3 regions of the Oceanobacillus phoenicis genome follow, and region 2 is predicted to be linked to each of the others. Evidence: a T-box and tRNA genes for the amino acid it is inferred to sense, from the RefSeq annotation. Region 2 holds a T-box; the other regions hold tRNA genes.

Region 1 (6,316 bases), 1.8 Mb from region 2:
AAGTCTGATGTGAAATCTTACGGCTCAACCGTAAACGTGCATTGGAAACTGGAGGACTTGAGTGCAGAAGAGGAGAGTGGAATTCCACGTGTAGCGGTGAAATGCGTAGAGATGTGGAGGAACACCAGTGGCGAAGGCGACTCTCTGGTCTGTAACTGACGCTGAGGAGCGAAAGCGTGGGGAGCGAACAGGATTAGATACCCTGGTAGTCCACGCCGTAAACGATGAGTGCTAGGTGTTAGGGGGTTTCCGCCCCTTAGTGCTGAAGTTAACGCATTAAGCACTCCGCCTGGGGAGTACGGCCGCAAGGCTGAAACTCAAAAGAATTGACGGGGGCCCGCACAAGCGGTGGAGCATGTGGTTTAATTCGAAGCAACGCGAAGAACCTTACCAGGTCTTGACATCCTCTGAACACTCTAGAGATAGAGTTTTCCCTTCGGGGACAGAGTGACAGGTGGTGCATGGTTGTCGTCAGCTCGTGTCGTGAGATGTTGGGTTAAGTCCCGCAACGAGCGCAACCCTTGATCTTAGTTGCCAGCATTTAGTTGGGCACTCTAAGGTGACTGCCGGTGACAAACCGGAGGAAGGTGGGGATGACGTCAAATCATCATGCCCCTTATGACCTGGGCTACACACGTGCTACAATGGATGGAACAAAGGGAAGCGAACCCGTGAGGTCAAGCAAATCCCACAAAACCATTCTCAGTTCGGATTGTAGGCTGCAACTCGCCTACATGAAGCCGGAATCGCTAGTAATCGCGGATCAGCATGCCGCGGTGAATACGTTCCCGGGCCTTGTACACACCGCCCGTCACACCACGAGAGTTGGTAACACCCGAAGTCGGTGAGGTAACCTTTTGGAGCCAGCCGCCGAAGGTGGGACTAATGATTGGGGTGAAGTCGTAACAAGGTAGCCGTATCGGAAGGTGCGGCTGGATCACCTCCTTTCTAAGGATTATTACGGAATCGTACTTGGTTGTTTGGTTCAGTTTTGAGAGAGCAATCTCTCGAAATAATGAACTTCTGTTAAGAACGTCACGTCCATGTGACAACACAGAAGCCACCACATCCGTGTGGAAGTTTGTACCTTGAAAACTAAATAAGAGTAACAACGACATCAAACAAAAAGATGAAGCAACTATTAAATTAGAAGCTGAATCTATTTAATGTTTTTTTGAAACAAGGCTATTAAATTAGCACGCTTATTTACTGAAATAACTTAGTTAAGTGAATAAGGGCGCACGGTGGATGCCTTGGCACTAGGAGCTGAAGAAGGACGGGACTAACACCGATATGCCTCGGGGAGTTGTAAGTAAACTTTGATCCGGGGATTTCCGAATGGGGAAACCCACTGTTCGTAATGGAGCAGTACCTATACCTCAATACATAGGGTATAGGGAGCAGACCCGGGGAACTGAAACATCTCAGTACCTGGAGGAAGAGAAAGAAACCTCGATTTCCTGAGTAGCGGCGAGCGAAACGGAAAGAGCCCAAACCAGAAAGCTTGCTTTCTGGGGTTGTAGGACACTCCTTTGGAGTTACAAAGAAATTCTTTAAATGAATCGATCTGGAAAGGTCAGCCGAAGAAGGTAACAGCCCTGTAATTGAAAAGGAATTTCCTCCGGAGTGTATCCTGAGTACGGCGGAACACGTGGAATTCCGTCGGAATCCGGGAGGACCATCTCCCAAGGCTAAATACTCCCTAGTGACCGATAGTGAACCAGTACCGTGAGGGAAAGGTGAAAAGCACCCCGGAAGGGGAGTGAAATAGAACCTGAAACCGTGTGCCTACAAGTAGTCGAAGCCCGTTAATGGGTGACGGCGTACCTTTTGTAGAATGGACCGGCGAGTTACGATCTCATGCAAGGTTAAGTGGAAGACACGGAGCCGCAGCGAAAGCGAGTCTGAATAGGGCGAATATAGTATGTGGTCGTAGACCCGAAACCGTGTGATCTACCCATGTCCAGGGTGAAGGTCAGGTAACACTGACTGGAGGCCCGAACCCACGTATGTTGAAAAATGCGGGGATGAGGTGTGGGTAGGGGTGAAATGCCAATCGAACACGGAGATAGCTGGTTCTCTCCGAAATAGCTTTAGGGCTAGCCTCAAGATGATGAGTACTGGAGGTAGAGCACTGATTGGACTAGGGGCCCCTACCGGGTTACCGAATTCAGTCAAACTCCGAATGCCAGTTACTTAAACTTGGGAGTCAGACTATGGGTGATAAGGTTCATAGTCGAAAGGGAAACAGCCCAGACCGCCAGCTAAGGTCCCAAAGTATACGTTAAGTGGAAAAGGATGTGGAGTTGCCCAGACAACCAGGATGTTGGCTTAGAAGCAGCCACCATTTAAAGAGTGCGTAATAGCTCACTGGTCGAGTGACTCTGCGCCGAAAATGTACCGGGGCTAAACGTATCACCGAAGCTGCGGATTGTTCTTACGAACAATGGTAGGAGAGCGTTCTAAGTGCTGTGAAGTCAGACCGTGAGGACTGGTGGAGCGCTTAGAAGTGAGAATGCCGGTATGAGTAGCGAAAAAAGAGTGAGAATCTCTTTCACCGAATGCCTAAGGTTTCCTGAGGAAGGCTCGTCCTCTCAGGGTTAGTCGGGACCTAAGCCGAGGCCGACAGGCGTAGGCGATGGACAACAGGTAGATATTCCTGTACCACCTCATGATTGTTTGAGCGATGGGGGGACGCAGTAGGATAAGGAATGCGCACCGATGGACGTGTGCGCCCAAGCAGTGAGAAAGTCAGATAGGCAAATCCGTCTGGCAATTTCAAGCTGTGATGGGGAGGGAAATTGAGTACCGAAGTTCCGGATTTCACACTGCCAAGAAAAGCCTCTAGTTAGATCATAGGTGCCCGTACCGCAAACCGACACAGGTAGGCGAGGAGAGAATCCTAAGGTGAGCGGGAGAACTCTCGTTAAGGAACTCGGCAAAATGACCCCGTAACTTCGGGAGAAGGGGTGCTCCTTCATAGGAGGAGCCGCAGTGAATAGGCCCAAGCGACTGTTTAGCAAAAACACAGGTCTCTGCGAAGCCGAAAGGCGAAGTATAGGGGCTGACACCTGCCCGGTGCTGGAAGGTTAAGGGGACGAGTTAGCTCTTCGGAGCGAAGCTTTGAACCGAAGCCCCAGTAAACGGCGGCCGTAACTATAACGGTCCTAAGGTAGCGAAATTCCTTGTCGGGTAAGTTCCGACCCGCACGAAAGGTGCAACGACTTGGGCACTGTCTCAACGAGAGACCCGGTGAAATTATACTATGCGTGAAGATGCGCATTACCCGCGACAGGACGGAAAGACCCCGTGGAGCTTTACTGTAGCCTGATATTGAATGTTTGTGCAGCTTGTACAGGATAGGTGGGAGCCTTTGAAACGTGAGCGCTAGCTTACGTGGAGGCACCCGTGGGATACCACCCTCGCTGTATGAACATTCTAACCCAGGACCGTGATCCGGTTCGGAGACAGTGTCAGGCGGGCAGTTTGACTGGGGCGGTCGCCTCCCAAAGAGTAACGGAGGCGCCCAAAGGTTCCCTCAGAATGGTTGGAAATCATTCGTAGAGTGTAAAGGCAGAAGGGAGCTTGACTGCGAGACCTACAAGTCGAGCAGGGACGAAAGTCGGGCTTAGTGATCCGGTGGTTCCGCATGGAAGGGCCATCGCTCAACGGATAAAAGCTACCCCGGGGATAACAGGCTTATCTCCCCCAAGAGTTCACATCGACGGGGAGGTTTGGCACCTCGATGTCGGCTCATCGCATCCTGGGGCTGTAGTCGGTCCCAAGGGTTGGGCTGTTCGCCCATTAAAGCGGTACGCGAGCTGGGTTCAGAACGTCGTGAGACAGTTCGGTCCCTATCCGTCGTGGGCGTTGGAAGTTTGAGAGGAGCTGTCCTTAGTACGAGAGGACCGGGATGGACACACCGCTGGTGTACCAGTTGTTCCGCCAGGAGCATGGCTGGGTAGCTACGTGTGGAAAGGATAAGTGCTGAAAGCATCTAAGCATGAAGCCCCCCTCAAGATGAAACTTCCCATCACTTCGAGTGAGTAAGATCCCTCAGAGACGATGAGGTTGATAGGTCCGAGGTGGAAGCGTGGTGACACGTGCAGCTGACGGATACTAATTGATCGAGGACTTATCTAAGTATATAAAGCGACAGGATCTGTACATCAACGTACAGACTGGACGTTCTCTGAATGAGATAAAGGAAATACAAAGAGTCGTTAGACGATTTGATATTGACTTATCGTAAGGAAGAGAAGGAAGTCTGCTAGTTGATAGAGACTGGAGCTAGAATAGAATGATGTCACGTTACTCTTATTTAGTTTTTAGGGTACAATCCTAAAAAAGTGTTGCATTTTGTCTAAGAAATGCATATAATATAACTTGTCCTTATTTTTTTTGGACTACATATTACACGAAAGTCTGGTAGCGATAGCGAAGAGGCCACACCTGTTCCCATGCCGAACACAGAAGTTAAGCTCTTCAGCGCCGATGGTAGTTGGGGCTTTGCCCCTGCAAGAGTAGGACGCCGCCAGGCAGTTCGGAGGATTAGCTCAGCTGGGAGAGCACCTGCCTTACAAGCAGGGGGTCGCAGGTTCGAGCCCTGCATCCTCCACCACGCCGGCCTAGCTCAACTGGTAGAGCAACTGACTTGTAATCAGTAGGTTGGGGGTTCAAGTCCTCTGGCCGGCACCACTTTTTTAAACAGAATATTAATGAATGGTGAATATATTCAAGTTGTACGAGCCATTAGCTCAGTCGGTAGAGCATCTGACTTTTAATCAGAGGGTCGAAGGTTCGAATCCTTCATGGCTCACCATTTGCGGGTGTGGCGGAATTGGCAGACGCGCTAGACTTAGGATCTAGTGTCTTCGGACGTGGGGGTTCAAGTCCCTCCACCCGCACCATTAAAAATATGCCAATGCGGAAGTAGTTCAGTGGTAGAACACCACCTTGCCAAGGTGGGGGTCGCGGGTTCGAATCCCGTCTTCCGCTCCAACCCTGCCGGGGTGGCGGAACTGGCAGACGCACAGGACTTAAAATCCTGCGGTAGGTGACTACCGTACCGGTTCGATTCCGGTCCTCGGCACCATTCGCGCCTGTAGCTCAATTGGATAGAGCGTTTGACTACGGATCAAGAGGTTAGGGGTTCGACTCCTCTCAGGCGCGCCATCGGGAAGTAGCTCAGCTTGGTAGAGCACTTGGTTTGGGACCAAGGGGTCGCAGGTTCGAATCCTGTCTTCCCGACCATGATTTTTAAATAAGGGGCCTTAGCTCAGCTGGGAGAGCGCCTGCCTTGCACGCAGGAGGTCAGCGGTTCGATCCCGCTAGGCTCCACCATTTCTATCAAAAAACTTTTTAAAAAGTGTTGACAAGATTTGGGAGAAATGATATATTTATAAAGTCGCTTTTTTGAGAGCGACACTGAAATTGCTCTTTGAAAACTGAACAAAACAACCAGTACGAAAGAAGAAAAACACCTCGTTTTTCTTAAAAAGAAATGAAGTCAGAAGTTGACTTCTGAAGCACAAGAAACACAACTTTTATGGAGAGTTTGATCTTGGCTCAGGACGAACGCTGGCGGCGTGCCTAATACATGCAAGTCGAGCGCAGGAAGTTATCTGATCCTTTTCGGAGGTGACGATAATGGAATGAGCGGCGGACGGGTGAGTAACACGTAGGCAACCTGCCTGTAAGACTGGGATAACTCGTGGAAACGCGAGCTAATACCGGATAACACTTTTCATCTCCTGATGAGAAGTTGAAAGGCGGCTTTTGCTGTCACTTACAGATGGGCCTGCGGCGCATTAGCTAGTTGGTAAGGTAACGGCTTACCAAGGCGACGATGCGTAGCCGACCTGAGAGGGTGATCGGCCACACTGGGACTGAGACACGGCCCAGACTCCTACGGGAGGCAGCAGTAGGGAATCTTCCGCAATGGACGAAAGTCTGACGGAGCAACGCCGCGTGAGTGATGAAGGTTTTCGGATCGTAAAACTCTGTTGTTAGGGAAGAACAAGTGCCATAGTAACTGATGGCACCTTGACGGTACCTAACCAGAAAGCCACGGCTAACTACGTGCCAGCAGCCGCGGTAATACGTAGGTGGCAAGCGTTGTCCGGAATTATTGGGCGTAAAGCGCTCGCAGGCGGTTCTTTAAGTCTGATGTGAAATCTTACGGCTCAACCGTAAACGTGCATTGGAAACTGGAGGACTTGAGTGCAGAAGAGGAGAGTGGAATTCCACGTGTAGCGGTGAAATGCGTAGAGATGTGGAGGAACACCAGTGGCGAAGGCGACTCTCTGGTCTGTAA
Region 2 (6,316 bases):
CCATCTCACAAATTTTCAACCATAAAGGCTATACCCATAATGCTATAATCCAAACTGGAGTCTCTATGCCAGATACCTATTATTATTCAAATGGTCTCCTGCCACACAATCCGCCACTTGGATTCCCGTTCATAGGCAAAATAGCAAATGGAAAAGGCGGAAAGCAAGTTTCCTTAATTCATAATATGAACGAATGGGATACATACAGGTTAAATTGTCATTCAGATATCATACTTCAATCCACTGAAGATATTCAGTTTGGTAAAGATATACGAGTATTCGTGATTGGTAAACAAATCATTGGTGCCGTATTGCGAGAAAGCAAAACAGACTTTCGAGCTAATTATACACTGGGAGGAACTGCATCCTTGTATAATTTAACCTCTCATCAACGATCTCTCGTACAGAAAATTATAGATGAATTTCATTTCGATATGGTAGGAATTGATTTTCTTCTATCTACTGAAGGAGAATTACGATTCAATGAAATTGAAGATGTTGTAGGTTCACGTACGTGGAGTAAAGTGAGCAATATAAATTTACTCGAGCTTTACATCAAACATATTAAATCATCTATTTAAATGAAGTTCGACCATTGTCGAACCACCCCTCCCTGATAAAACAGGGGCGCACTCGCTACGTTGCTTACGAGCGCTTGCGCCTTTGTTTTTGTTATCTTACTATTTTAGTTCAGATAAACGTGTCTTGACTTTTGCTTGTTTATCTAAATAATCTTTTTCTTTTCGTTTTTCCTCTTCCACCACTGATTCTGGTGCTTTACTTACAAAACCTTGATTAGATAGTTTTTTCTGTACTCGTTCCACTTCTTTCGTCCATTTTGTAAGTTCATTTTCTAATCGTTTAATTTCTTTTTCAAAATCAATTAAACCTTCAAGCGGAAGGAATATTTCGGCTCCTGTTACTACAGAAGTCATTGCTTTTCCAGGTGCTTCTATATCTGTTGAGATAGACAATTCACTCGGATTACAAAAACGCTCTAAATAATCTCGATTTTTCTCCAATTCCGTAGTTAGCTGTTGATTTTCTGTTTTTATAAGCATTTTAATTTGCTTCGACATTGGAGTATCTACTTCTGCACGACTATTTCGTACCGAACGAATAATGGATACTAAGCGTTGCATCTCTTGTATCGCTTGATTGTCCTCAAATTCAGAATTAACCTCTGGCCAGTTACTAACTGTAATCGATGGTCCTTCATGAGGCAACTGTTGCCAGATCTCTTCTGTAATAAATGGCATAAACGGATGTAACATTCGCATCGTTTGATCAAGCACATGAGCAAGAACAGAACGAGTTGTCTTTTTCTTGTCTTCATCTTCTCCATATAGTGATAATTTTGCCATCTCAATATACCAATCACAAAATTCATCCCAGATAAAGTTGTATAGATGTCTACCAGCTTCACCAAATTCATACTTATTTGAGTTTCGTGTCACTTGTTCAATGGTTTCATTTAATCTCGCTAGAATCCAACGATCTGGAAGAGATAGATTTCCTGTTAAATCAATATCTTCATAAGTGAATCCTTCCAAATTCATGATAGAAAAACGAGATGCATTCCATACTTTATTAGCAAAATTCCACGTTGATTCTACCTTTTCCCAATGGAATCGCAAATCTTGACCTGGTGTTGACCCTGTCATTAAGAAATAGCGTAACGAATCTGCTCCATATTTCTCAATAACATCCATTGGATCTACTCCATTTCCAAGTGACTTACTCATTTTTCTTCCATCAGCATCACGAATAAGTCCATGTAATAACGTATCCTCAAATGGTTTTTCATCCATAAATTCTTTGGATTGGAAAATCATTCTCGATACCCAGAAGAAAATAATGTCATAACCTGTTACTAATACATTCGTTGGGAAATAACGTTTTAAATCTTCGGATTCTTCATCCGGCCATCCCAATGTAGAAAATGGCCATAACGCAGATGAGAACCATGTATCTAATACATCTTCATCCTGCTCCCAATTTTCAATATCAGTTGGTGCTTCCTTACCAACATATATCTCATTCGTTTCTTTATGATACCAAGCTGGAATTCGATGTCCCCACCATAATTGACGAGAAATACACCAATCGCGAATATTATCCATCCAATTAAAATAAGTTTGTTCAAATCGTTCAGGGACAAAATTTACTCTTTGGTCCGCATCTGCTTGCATATCGAGTGCTGATTTTGCCAAAGGATCCATTTTAACAAACCACTGTGTTGAAAGATATGGTTCCACAACGGCTCCACTACGTTCAGAATGGCCAACCTGATGAGATCGTTCTTCAATATCGAACAATACTCCTTGTTCCTGAAGATCTTTTACGATTTGTTTACGACAATCAAAACGGTCTAACCCTTGATATTCTAAAGCATTTTCATTCATAGACCCATCTTCATTCATCACTAGGATGCGTTCTAATTGATGTCGATTACCTATTTCAAAATCATTTGGATCATGTGCTGGTGTTATTTTTACTGCTCCAGAACCAAGTTCCATATCAACATAATCGTCTGCTACAATTTCAATTTCTCTCCCAACGATAGGTAATATAACTGTTCTACCGATTAGATGCTGGTACCGCTCATCTTTCGGATGAACAGCAACTGCTGTATCTCCCAGCATCGTTTCTGGACGTGTTGTAGCTATTTCAATAGTTTCATTACTACCTTTAATCGGATAGCGCATATGATAAAATTTACCTTGAACTTCTTCGTATATTACTTCAATATCAGATAGAGCTGTCTTGGTGGACGGATCCCAGTTAATTATATATTCACCACGATAAATGAGCCCTTTCTCATATAACTTAACAAATACTTCTCGAACTGCATCAGACAATCCCTCGTCCAATGTAAACCGTTCTCTTGAGTAATCTAGACCTAGCCCAAGTTTTTCCCATTGTGAACGAATAAAGCTAGCATATTCTTCTTTCCATTCCCATGCTTTTTCTAAAAATTTCTCACGACCTAATTCATAGCGATTTGTGCCTGATTCTTTTAATCTTGCCTCCACCTTTGCTTGAGTCGCAATACCAGCATGATCCATTCCTGGGAGCCATAAAACATCATAGCCTTGCATACGTTTCATCCTTGTAATAGTATCTTGCATCGCCGTATCCCATGCATGCCCTAAATGTAATCGTCCAGTTACATTTGGAGGTGGAATAACAATAGAAAATGGTTCCTTATCGGGATCTCCTGTTGCTTCAAAAAACTTTCCATCCAACCAAAATTGATATCGACCATCTTCCACTTCTTTTGGATTATACTTTGGAGAAAGTGATTGCTTTTTACCCTTGTCCTGTTTCATTTATAAACCTCCTTTTAATAAAGCAAAAAACCCTTTTCATCCTTATAAAAGGACGAAAAGGGTATAGTTTCCGTGGTACCACCTTTGTTTGCAAGCAATGACTTGCACACTCTTGTTCGGATAACGGCTTAATCGCCGGTCTCCCCTACTTTTTCTTTCAGAGAAACTGCATCAAGGACGACTTCAAGAACAACGTACTTAGGAAATTTCCAGCTCAAGATTTCCCTCTCTAAAAGTGTGTATTCTTTACTACTCCCTATCTTCGCATTTATTTTGCTTATTCGTATTATTATTTTATCTGGAACTTCCTATAGCGTCAACTGTTATTTATTATAGGCACGAAACAAGCTTATTTATACATAATATACTTTAGAATAAAAAAGGTGTGCACATTCACTAAAATTCAGGAGGTTATTTAATTATGGCAAGGTTTTATCGTTTTCGACTTCCACCTTGGGCACGAAAGTGTATTATTATTATAGAAGTATCGGTAACACCCATTATGGTATTTCAACTTGTTCGAACATTACTGATTCCAACTACGTTTGATATACTTTTAACTGGTGTATTAATTGGATTAGTAATTGCCTTCTATCTTGAATGGATTTAATTTGTATCAACATTTATCGTTTCGTACTCTTCTTGTATAAAATCGACCCATTTCATTCCAAATTGTAACCGTCTAAATTGATGTTGAAGTTCTCTCGTTTGTTCAAACATAGATTTTTTTGTTCTTTGCTCAGTAAAATTTTGAACAACACTTATATAAAAAGCAGGATTTAATAAATTTATAGTTAATAAATGCATCTCTTTTACGGTTAGGTGATTTGTTTTACGATATAACTTAAAAGCTTGCTGAATCTCTTCAATTGGTTGGTCATATTGACCAGTAAGATGTTGAAAATAGTTAGCAATATCAGTAGAAGGATGGTCAAAACTGGCCTCTTCCCAATTCAACAAATATCCACCTCTACAATGTGATGGTTCTACTTTTCCATGGCATAAACTCTTTGACCAGGAAATACTCTCTTCTTCCTGATCGAATATAGCATTCATTTTATTTTGAAGTAATTCTGAAGCGTGTACGACACCTTTATACTGAGAACATGCAATTAATTCAAAAGGTGACATGTACCTTCTGCTTTCAAAATGAACGATATTTTCTTTTAGACCGTCCGGCACCTCTCTACAAAACGATTGGAATCCTTCAAAGTCCTTTTTCATTGTGTCGATTTGAATCCGTTCAGTTTGCTTTGTTTTTTTGTGAATAAGAGCCAATGTCTGCATCGTACTCTCGATTTGATAATTAATATCCTTGTTTCTTGGAATATCAACCCATGGAGTTAAATAATAATAGAAATGTTCATGTCTCTGATAAAGTGATCCATCTTTTGTTACATATACAGGTAGGATTTCAGAGATATTCTTTTCGCTAGCAACATGATAAATACTGACCCATGATTCAATTGTATCTTCATTTAGAAAGCTGCGTTTTAAAGCATAATCACGCATTCCATCATATACTCGAAAAAGTCGATTCGTAACTTTTTCAATTTCTAGAGGATAAATGCTGTAATGTTCAAGTACTTCTTTTAATATCTCCACCTGTTATCACCCCTTAAGAAACACAAAATTAATTAACTATCCTCATTCACTAATTATGTATACCTACGCAAAGCTTGTTTGCGCAGGACCTCCTTATTTTGGAGGGATATACAGTAATTGACCTTGATTTACTTCAAAGTCTGACTCTAATTGATTATGTTTGATTAATTGTAATGGACTAATAGAAAACCTTTGTGCAATGGTTTCTATAGTATCATCCTGTTGAACAATACATAGGCGCATTTTTGTATACTGTTCTTCTTCTGCATTACGGAAAATATCAGACAAATAAGTTGCATCTTCCGGATTATCTTCATTATCGAGAATATCAAGATCTTCCTGTTCCTGATCATTAACTTCGTAATCAGTTTCTTCTACAAATTCTTCTTCATAATCATCATCTTCTGGGGACGCTTCTGCTTCCGAAATACTTTGAAAGTACTCTGATAACGGTTGAGACTTCACCTTCCAACGATCAGGGTCATCATTTGAATCTTCATCTTTATTTTCCTCTGTTCTCTCAAGTTTTACTGCGTCCTCTTCTTGTATTGGATGTTCTATTTCAAAAGAAAAAGAATCTTCTTCTTCTGAATTTTCCCTGGCTGATTCTGGCTCTAGATTATTATCCTGTTGTATACCTTCAATATCTATAGAAGCATATACTTTTAATTGATCCTCTTCCAATAATTCATAGTCAAAAGACTCAATTTGAACAGTCACATCATCAAGATTAGCTACTCGATATGGCGGAACAGAAATTTCTACTGGAAATGTGTGAGAAAATAGATATAATCCATTTATTTCCTCAATTTTTTCTACGTAGCGTTTGGATTGAATTTGATCAAAATCCAATGTTTCTTCTTCTATTTCTGTATAAGGAACCTTTTGATATTCACCTTGCAGTTCAATCACACCACGAATTAAAATATAGTCTTCATACGCATGAATAGATATCTCCGGTTCCAACGATATTCCTCTGATTTCCTCCACTTCCTGTCCTTTTTCAAAGAACAAGGATTCTTCTAATTCAAACGTAAAAGCATTGGAATCAGTCGACAAGTCTTATTCCTCCCTTCACATAGCTTCCTATGCCACTTTTTCTTTATCATTTATATGTGCTTACCAACAAGGATATGCAAAAAAGCAATGTAAAATGAAGCTCTCACCTCATCAAACATTGCTTTATAATGAACTTTTATTTTTCTATCTGTTCAAAAGCTTTATAAATAGCTTCAACAGTTTTTTCTATATCTTCATCAGTATGAGCAGTCGATAGGAACAATCCTTCAAATTGAGAAGGTGGTAAGAAAATGCCTTCATTAACCATCGCACGATAATACTGTGCAAAGTAATCAAGATTAGAGGTTTGTGCTGTCTCA
Region 3 (6,316 bases), 2.0 Mb from region 2:
CATTGTACGTAATGACGGATAGGACTGGACCGAAGATTTCTTCTTGAGCGATCGTATCATCACGATTTACATTCGTAAAGACAGTTAGTTTAGAATAGTATCCTGTTTCTAAACCATCTGGTTTACCAGTGCCGCCTGCTACCAAGGTTGCTCCACTATCGATTCCTTGTTGAATATAATCTTGAACCGTTTTCCACTGTTCTTCGGAAACTTGTGGACCGGTAAAGGTGTTTTTATCTTGCGGGTCACCAACAGGAAATTCAGGTAATAATTCTTTTACTGCCTCAATGAACTCATCATGCATGGAAGCTGGTACAAGTGCTCTTGTTCCTGCAGTACATACTTGCCCTGTGTTAGCAGCGATATTTGTAATTGCATTTTTGGCAGCATATTTCACATCTGCATCATCTAAAATAATAATTGGAGATTTACCACCTAATTCAAGAGATACTTTCGTAATATCTTGAGCTGCATTTTCCATGATTTTTGTTCCGACTCCGCCCGAACCAGTAAACGATACGAAATCAATATCTGGATGTGAGCTAATTGCATTACCGATTTTACCACCAGAACCATTTACAAGGTTAAATACACCTTTAGGAACACCTGCTGCTTCAAATACTTCTGCGACTAGCATTGCAGCAAATGGAGTCTGCGATGCTGGTTTTAATATTACTGTACTACCAGCAGCAATCGCACTAGCTAGTTTTGTTGATAATTGATTTGTAGGGAAATTCCATGGTGTAATTAACCCTGCTACACCTATTGCATCTTTCTGAATAAATGATCCTTCACGTTGTTCGGTGAACTCAAAGTCACGTAATATTTTTGCTGTTTCTCTAAAGTGACGAAGACCCATTTCATATTGTGTTTGCTCCGTAAAAGTAACTGGAGAACCTAATTCCTGGGTAATTACGTTGATAAATTCATCTTTTCTTTTTTCATATTCATCTGCTATACGTTCTAATAATTGGACTCTTTCTTCCTTTGCAGTGTTTGAAAAGGAAGGAAATGCTTTTTTAGCAGCTTGTACAGCTTTATCTAAATCTTCTTCTGTACCTGCACTAATCGTACCCATTTTTTCTTCTGTTGCTGGATTTATAACATCAATTGTTTCATTGCCTGTGGATTCTACCCATTCACCATTAATAAAGTGTTTTACATTGTTAAACATATATTATCAAGCTCCTTTGTCTTGAATTGTTGTACATAATTAAATGTTCCCGATGTGTATGATAATAAACATAAGCATAAAAAAACCTTCCCAAAAAATGAGAAGGTATTATTAATCTTTTATATTTTATCCACCAATAATATGGAAGCCAGAATCAACATGTAAGACTTCTCCAGTTATACCACGAGCCATTTCACTAATTAGGAATAAGGTTGCATCGCCAACTTCATCTTGATCAACATTTCGGCGTAATGGAGCTTTCTCTACAATAACATTAGCTTTCTCATTAAAGTTAGAAACACCTTTTGCGGAAAGGGTACGGATCGGTCCTGCAGAGACAGCATTTACACGGATACCGTATTTACCCATGTCTTCGGCAAGGTAGCGAACACTTGCTTCTAGGGAAGCTTTTGCAACCCCCATCACATTATAACCAGGAATAACGCGTTCGGAGCCTAGATAGGTTTGTGTAACGATTCCACCACCTTCAGTCATAAATTCTTTAGCTGCCTTCGTGACTGCTACTAAGGAGTAGGCACTAATTTCTTGAGCGAGTAAAAAGCCATCCCTTGATGTATTTGCATATTCCCCTTGTAATTCATCACGATTTGCAAAGGCAACAGAATGAACTACGCCATGAATGACTCCTACTTTTTCACCAACTTCATTAAATGCTTGTTGAATACTTTCATCAGAAGCAACATCACAAGAGATAATGGCAGTTGCTTTCATTTCATGCTTGTCTAGTAGTTTCACCAATTTTTGATAAGAACGTTCTTGTCTATTTGTAAATATTAGATTAGCTCCTGCATTGTGCAGTGACTTGGTAATTCCCCAGGCGATGCTTCGTTCATTCGCAACCCCCATAACTACAATATTTTTACCTTCTAATAGTTTCGTCATAGTTTACCTCCAAATGATTCATTATTTACTTATTATAACTTATTAGTACCTGGTAATGAAACCAAAACATAAAAGTGTTGTTTTATAGGTGGATAAGGAAGCTGAAAAGTGCGATTATTCCAGCAATGAGACGGTTTTTAAGTGAAATAAAAAAATCCAAAAAATTTTCCAATTTACTCTTTACAAACTGGGTTATACTCGATATAATAAAATTCGTCAGTTTGCGAGACATGCTATCAAAAAGCTGTCGAAAAGCATCATGGCCCGTTGGTCAAGCGGTTAAGACACCGCCCTTTCACGGCGGTAACACGGGTTCGAATCCCGTACGGGTCACCAATATTATGGAGGATTAGCTCAGCTGGGAGAGCACCTGCCTTACAAGCAGGGGGTCGCAGGTTCGAGCCCTGCATCCTCCACCATCAAGTTTTATATGATGTAGAAATATATTCTTGCAACATAAATTGAAGTTTGATACTATTTCATTTGGTTGGCTCATGAAACGTGAAAATAATTGAATACTATAATCTTAATAATGCCGGCCTAGCTCAACTGGTAGAGCAACTGACTTGTAATCAGTAGGTTGGGGGTTCAAGTCCTCTGGCCGGCACCACTTGAATTTTAATTGTATAATCTTTATTTTATGGTTAACAATATCTACGGAGGGGTAGCGAAGTGGCTAAACGCGGCGGACTGTAAATCCGCTCCCTCGGGTTCGGCAGTTCGAATCTGCCCCCCTCCACCATTTTTGTTGTTGGGCCATAGCCAAGCGGTAAGGCATCGGGTTTTGATCCCGTGTACCCCAGGTTCGAATCCTGGTGGCCCAGCCATACTTTAATTAAGGTCTTTTTTTTATGCCTTTTTTATAAACTATATTAATGAAATATCTCATTTTATATTATACGAGCCATTAGCTCAGTCGGTAGAGCATCTGACTTTTAATCAGAGGGTCGAAGGTTCGAATCCTTCATGGCTCATAACATGGAACAAACAGGAACGATTAGTCGGACCTGTTTGTTTTTATATACAGAGAAAACAATGAAAATAACTTTACAGAAGATAAGGAAATAATTGAAAGTTCATTACTTAACACATATCGGAACTTCTAAATGAAAAGTCATTATATTTCATGTTATAATTTACATAGTTTAATTTGGGAACGATATATTAAATTTTTTAGTTCGATGAATTTCAATAGATTAAAGGATGAGCGAGGAATGAAATCTTCTAGAATTCCAGGTTTTTATAATATGTCAGTAGAACAACGACGCGAATTATTGAAAAATAATCATGAACTGACGGATGAGCAGATGAGTAGTCTCACGAGTAATCACCCATTATCTTTAGATACAGCCAATAATATGATAGAAAATGTAGTAGGTACCTATGAGCTTCCTTTAGCGATGGGATTGAATTTCGTGATTAACGGGAAGGAATACGTAGTACCGATGGCAATTGAAGAAGCTTCAGTTGTAGCATCTGCAAGCCACATAGCAAAAATTGTTAGAAGTGCAGGTGGATTTGAAGCCGAGTCTCGGGAAAGATTAATGATAGGACAAATTCAAGTTGTAGGGTGTTCTAACTTCAATGAAGCAAAAGAAGCGGTTCTTAACCAAAAAGATACGTTGATGCGAGCTGCTGATGATGCTTATCCAAGTATTGTAAAAAGAGGCGGGGGTACGAGAGACCTCGATGTGCGTATTCTGAATGATCATGAAGATTCAACATACTCGCAGATGCTTATCATGCATATATATGTAGATACTTGTGATGCGATGGGAGCAAATATGATTAACACTATGGTAGAAGCTATTGCTCCTATTGTTGAAGAAATAACTAATGGCAAGGTTTACCTTCGAATTTTGTCGAACTACGCTGACCGAAGCCTAGCAAATGCAAAATGTGTGATTCCGCCTTATCTTTTAGCAACAGGTGATTTCACTGGTGAGGAAGTCAGAGACGGTGTTATACATGCCTATGAATTTGCTGCTTCTGATCCATATCGTGCTGTTACGCATAACAAGGGTATCATGAATGGCATTGACCCAATTGTCATAGCTACAGGAAATGATTGGCGTGCTGTTGAAGCTGGCGCTCATGCATATGCAGCAAAAGATGGCCAATATGGTTCGATGACCACATGGTCTAAAGATAACGAAGGTAATTTGGTTGGTGAAATTGAGTTACCAATGTCTGTTGGAATTGTTGGTGGAGCTACAAGGGTACATCCTTTAGCAGAACTTTCTCTTTCAATAATGAATATAAAATCTGCGGCTGAACTAGCACAAGTAATTGTTGCAGTCGGTTTAGCACAGAATCTCGGTGCTTTGAAAGCTTTAGCAACTGATGGAATTCAAAAAGGCCATATGGCTCTTCATTCGCGTTCTGTTGCAATTGCTGGAGGGGCTTCAGGGGAGATGATTGATGTGATAGCGAATAAATTAATTGAACAAAAAGAAATCCGTGTCGGAAAAGCTAAAGAATTGGTGGAACAGTATAAACAATGAGTTTAGAAAAAGTAACAGCCTCAGAGAAAACAGCTATTGGTGTAGCTCATAGTAAACTTATTTTAATCGGAGAGCACGCAGTTGTACACGGACAACCAGCGATTGCTATTCCATTTCCTTTAATAGGTGTAGAAACCGTTATTGAGTATGTCCCGGGTACGGTAAAAGTGGACAGTTCTTTTTATCATGGACCATTACGACATGCACCTGATTATCTTCAGGGTATTGCTAATTGTGTTGATGAGACACTAGCTTATCTTGAAATTCCTAATGAGGACTTACTTATTCGTATTAATTCCTCAATTCCACCAGGTAAAGGTCTTGGTTCGAGTGCTTCAGTAGCGATTTCTGTTATACGCTCTTTATTTGACTATGCCGATCGAACATATACAACAGAAGAGCTACTGCGTTTAGCGAATGTAGCAGAAACCTATGCTCATGGTGATCCAAGTGGGCTTGATACGCTTACAATAACATCAGATTTACCGGTATGGTTTGAAAAAAATAACCCTGTCGATTATATCGAACTTGGTGAAGATTTACACTTTATTGTAGCTGACTCAGGCCGAATTGGTGATACCCGCACCTCTGTTGAATCTGTAGCTCGTCTGTTAAAGATGGCGCCAAAACGAATACATGCCAAAATCGAGCGCATCGGAGAGTTAACGCATCATGCAAAAGACGCGTTAGAAAAAGCGAGTAAGCAATTTCTTGGACAATTGTTGAATGAAGCACAAAAAGAACTGGAAGCTCTTGGCGTTAGCGATGCTGGATTAAACAAATTAATTCACCATGCACGTGAAGAAGGAGCTTTAGGTGCGAAATTAACAGGCGGCGGAAATGGTGGTTGTATAATTGCATTAGCACAAAATGAAGTCCATTCGAAACAATTAGCGGAAAAACTTCGTAAGTTTGGTGCTAATTCTGTTTGGCCGTTTGTATTGAAGAAACAAAGTAAGTCTTAGACGAGATTGAGGAGTAATTCAATGAAAGCAACAGCAAAGGCGCATACAAATATCGCATTGATAAAATATTGGGGAAAGCGAAATGAACCAATTATATTACCAACAAATAGTAACCTATCTCTTACGTTAGATGGGTTTTCAACTGTAACGACAGTTCATTTTCAAGATGATTTAAGTTCGGATGAATTTTTCTTGAATGATAAATTTGTAGAAGGCGAAGCGAGCAAACGTGTGATAGGGTTCTTAGATAAAGTTAGAACTATGGCAGGCAAAGATATGTATGCTAGAATACATTCTTTAAACCATGTTCCGACTGCTGCGGGATTTGCCTCCTCGGCGTCAGGATTTGCAGCGTTAGCAGCAGCTAGTACGAAAGCAATCGGTTTAGAACTAGATGATCGGGAACTATCCATATTAACTCGACAAGGCTCAGGTTCAGCATGTCGTTCTATTTTTGGTGGTTTTGTCGAATGGCAAATGGGAGAAAGAGAAGATGGATCTGATTCTTACGCAGTACCTGTTGCTTCAAAGGATCACTGGGATATTAGAGTGGCTGCTGTTGTCCTTTCAGCGACGGAGAAGAAAGTATCCAGTCGTGATGGCATGCGAAGAACCGTAGAAACTTCTCCTTTCTATGATGGATGGTTACAACAAACACCAAAGGATTTAGAAGAAATAAAAACCGCAATAATTGATAAAGACTTTGAAAAAACGGGGAATATTGCAGAAGCCAATTGCATGCGAATGCACGCAACTACATTAGGCGCTAA

The links. A T-box is a leader RNA that pairs with one kind of tRNA and senses whether it is charged. The one in region 2 lies ahead of ABC346_RS12035 (valine--tRNA ligase), so its partner is inferred to be a tRNA-Val.
Region 1: it encodes a tRNA-Val, which carries the amino acid that the T-box ahead of ABC346_RS12035 (valine--tRNA ligase) is inferred to sense. The anticodon was not compared.
Region 3: it encodes a tRNA-Val, which carries the amino acid that the T-box ahead of ABC346_RS12035 (valine--tRNA ligase) is inferred to sense. The anticodon was not compared.

The regions. Positions count from the first base shown of each region.
Region 1 is NZ_JBDFME010000001.1:620,108-626,423, reverse strand. Features, by position in the region: rRNA gene ABC346_RS03505 (16S ribosomal RNA) at 1-948, shown strand, start outside; rRNA gene ABC346_RS03500 (23S ribosomal RNA) at 1,222-4,143, shown strand; rRNA gene rrf (5S ribosomal RNA) at 4,425-4,540, shown strand; tRNA gene ABC346_RS03490 (tRNA-Val) at 4,546-4,621, shown strand; tRNA gene ABC346_RS03485 (tRNA-Thr) at 4,623-4,698, shown strand; tRNA gene ABC346_RS03480 (tRNA-Lys) at 4,747-4,822, shown strand; tRNA gene ABC346_RS03475 (tRNA-Leu) at 4,826-4,910, shown strand; tRNA gene ABC346_RS03470 (tRNA-Gly) at 4,927-5,001, shown strand; tRNA gene ABC346_RS03465 (tRNA-Leu) at 5,007-5,095, shown strand; tRNA gene ABC346_RS03460 (tRNA-Arg) at 5,099-5,175, shown strand; tRNA gene ABC346_RS03455 (tRNA-Pro) at 5,177-5,253, shown strand; tRNA gene ABC346_RS03450 (tRNA-Ala) at 5,268-5,343, shown strand; rRNA gene ABC346_RS03445 (16S ribosomal RNA) at 5,546-6,316, shown strand, end outside.
Region 2 is NZ_JBDFME010000001.1:2,432,399-2,438,714, reverse strand. Features, by position in the region: gene ABC346_RS12040 (ATP-grasp domain-containing protein) at 1-581, shown strand, start outside; gene ABC346_RS12035 (valine--tRNA ligase) at 681-3,332, opposite strand; T-box leader at 3,378-3,604, opposite strand; gene ABC346_RS12030 (hypothetical protein) at 3,754-3,942, shown strand; gene ysxE (spore coat protein YsxE) at 3,939-4,937, opposite strand; gene spoVID (stage VI sporulation protein D) at 5,031-5,996, opposite strand; gene hemL (glutamate-1-semialdehyde 2,1-aminomutase) at 6,133-6,316, opposite strand, start outside.
Region 3 is NZ_JBDFME010000001.1:473,370-479,685, reverse strand. Features, by position in the region: gene ABC346_RS02585 (aldehyde dehydrogenase family protein) at 1-1,174, opposite strand, end outside; gene fabI (enoyl-ACP reductase FabI) at 1,301-2,077, opposite strand; tRNA gene ABC346_RS02575 (tRNA-Glu) at 2,339-2,413, shown strand; tRNA gene ABC346_RS02570 (tRNA-Val) at 2,421-2,496, shown strand; tRNA gene ABC346_RS02565 (tRNA-Thr) at 2,612-2,687, shown strand; tRNA gene ABC346_RS02560 (tRNA-Tyr) at 2,736-2,819, shown strand; tRNA gene ABC346_RS02555 (tRNA-Gln) at 2,830-2,904, shown strand; tRNA gene ABC346_RS02550 (tRNA-Lys) at 2,979-3,051, shown strand; gene ABC346_RS02545 (hydroxymethylglutaryl-CoA reductase, degradative) at 3,292-4,581, shown strand; gene mvk (mevalonate kinase) at 4,578-5,546, shown strand; gene mvaD (diphosphomevalonate decarboxylase) at 5,568-6,316, shown strand, end outside.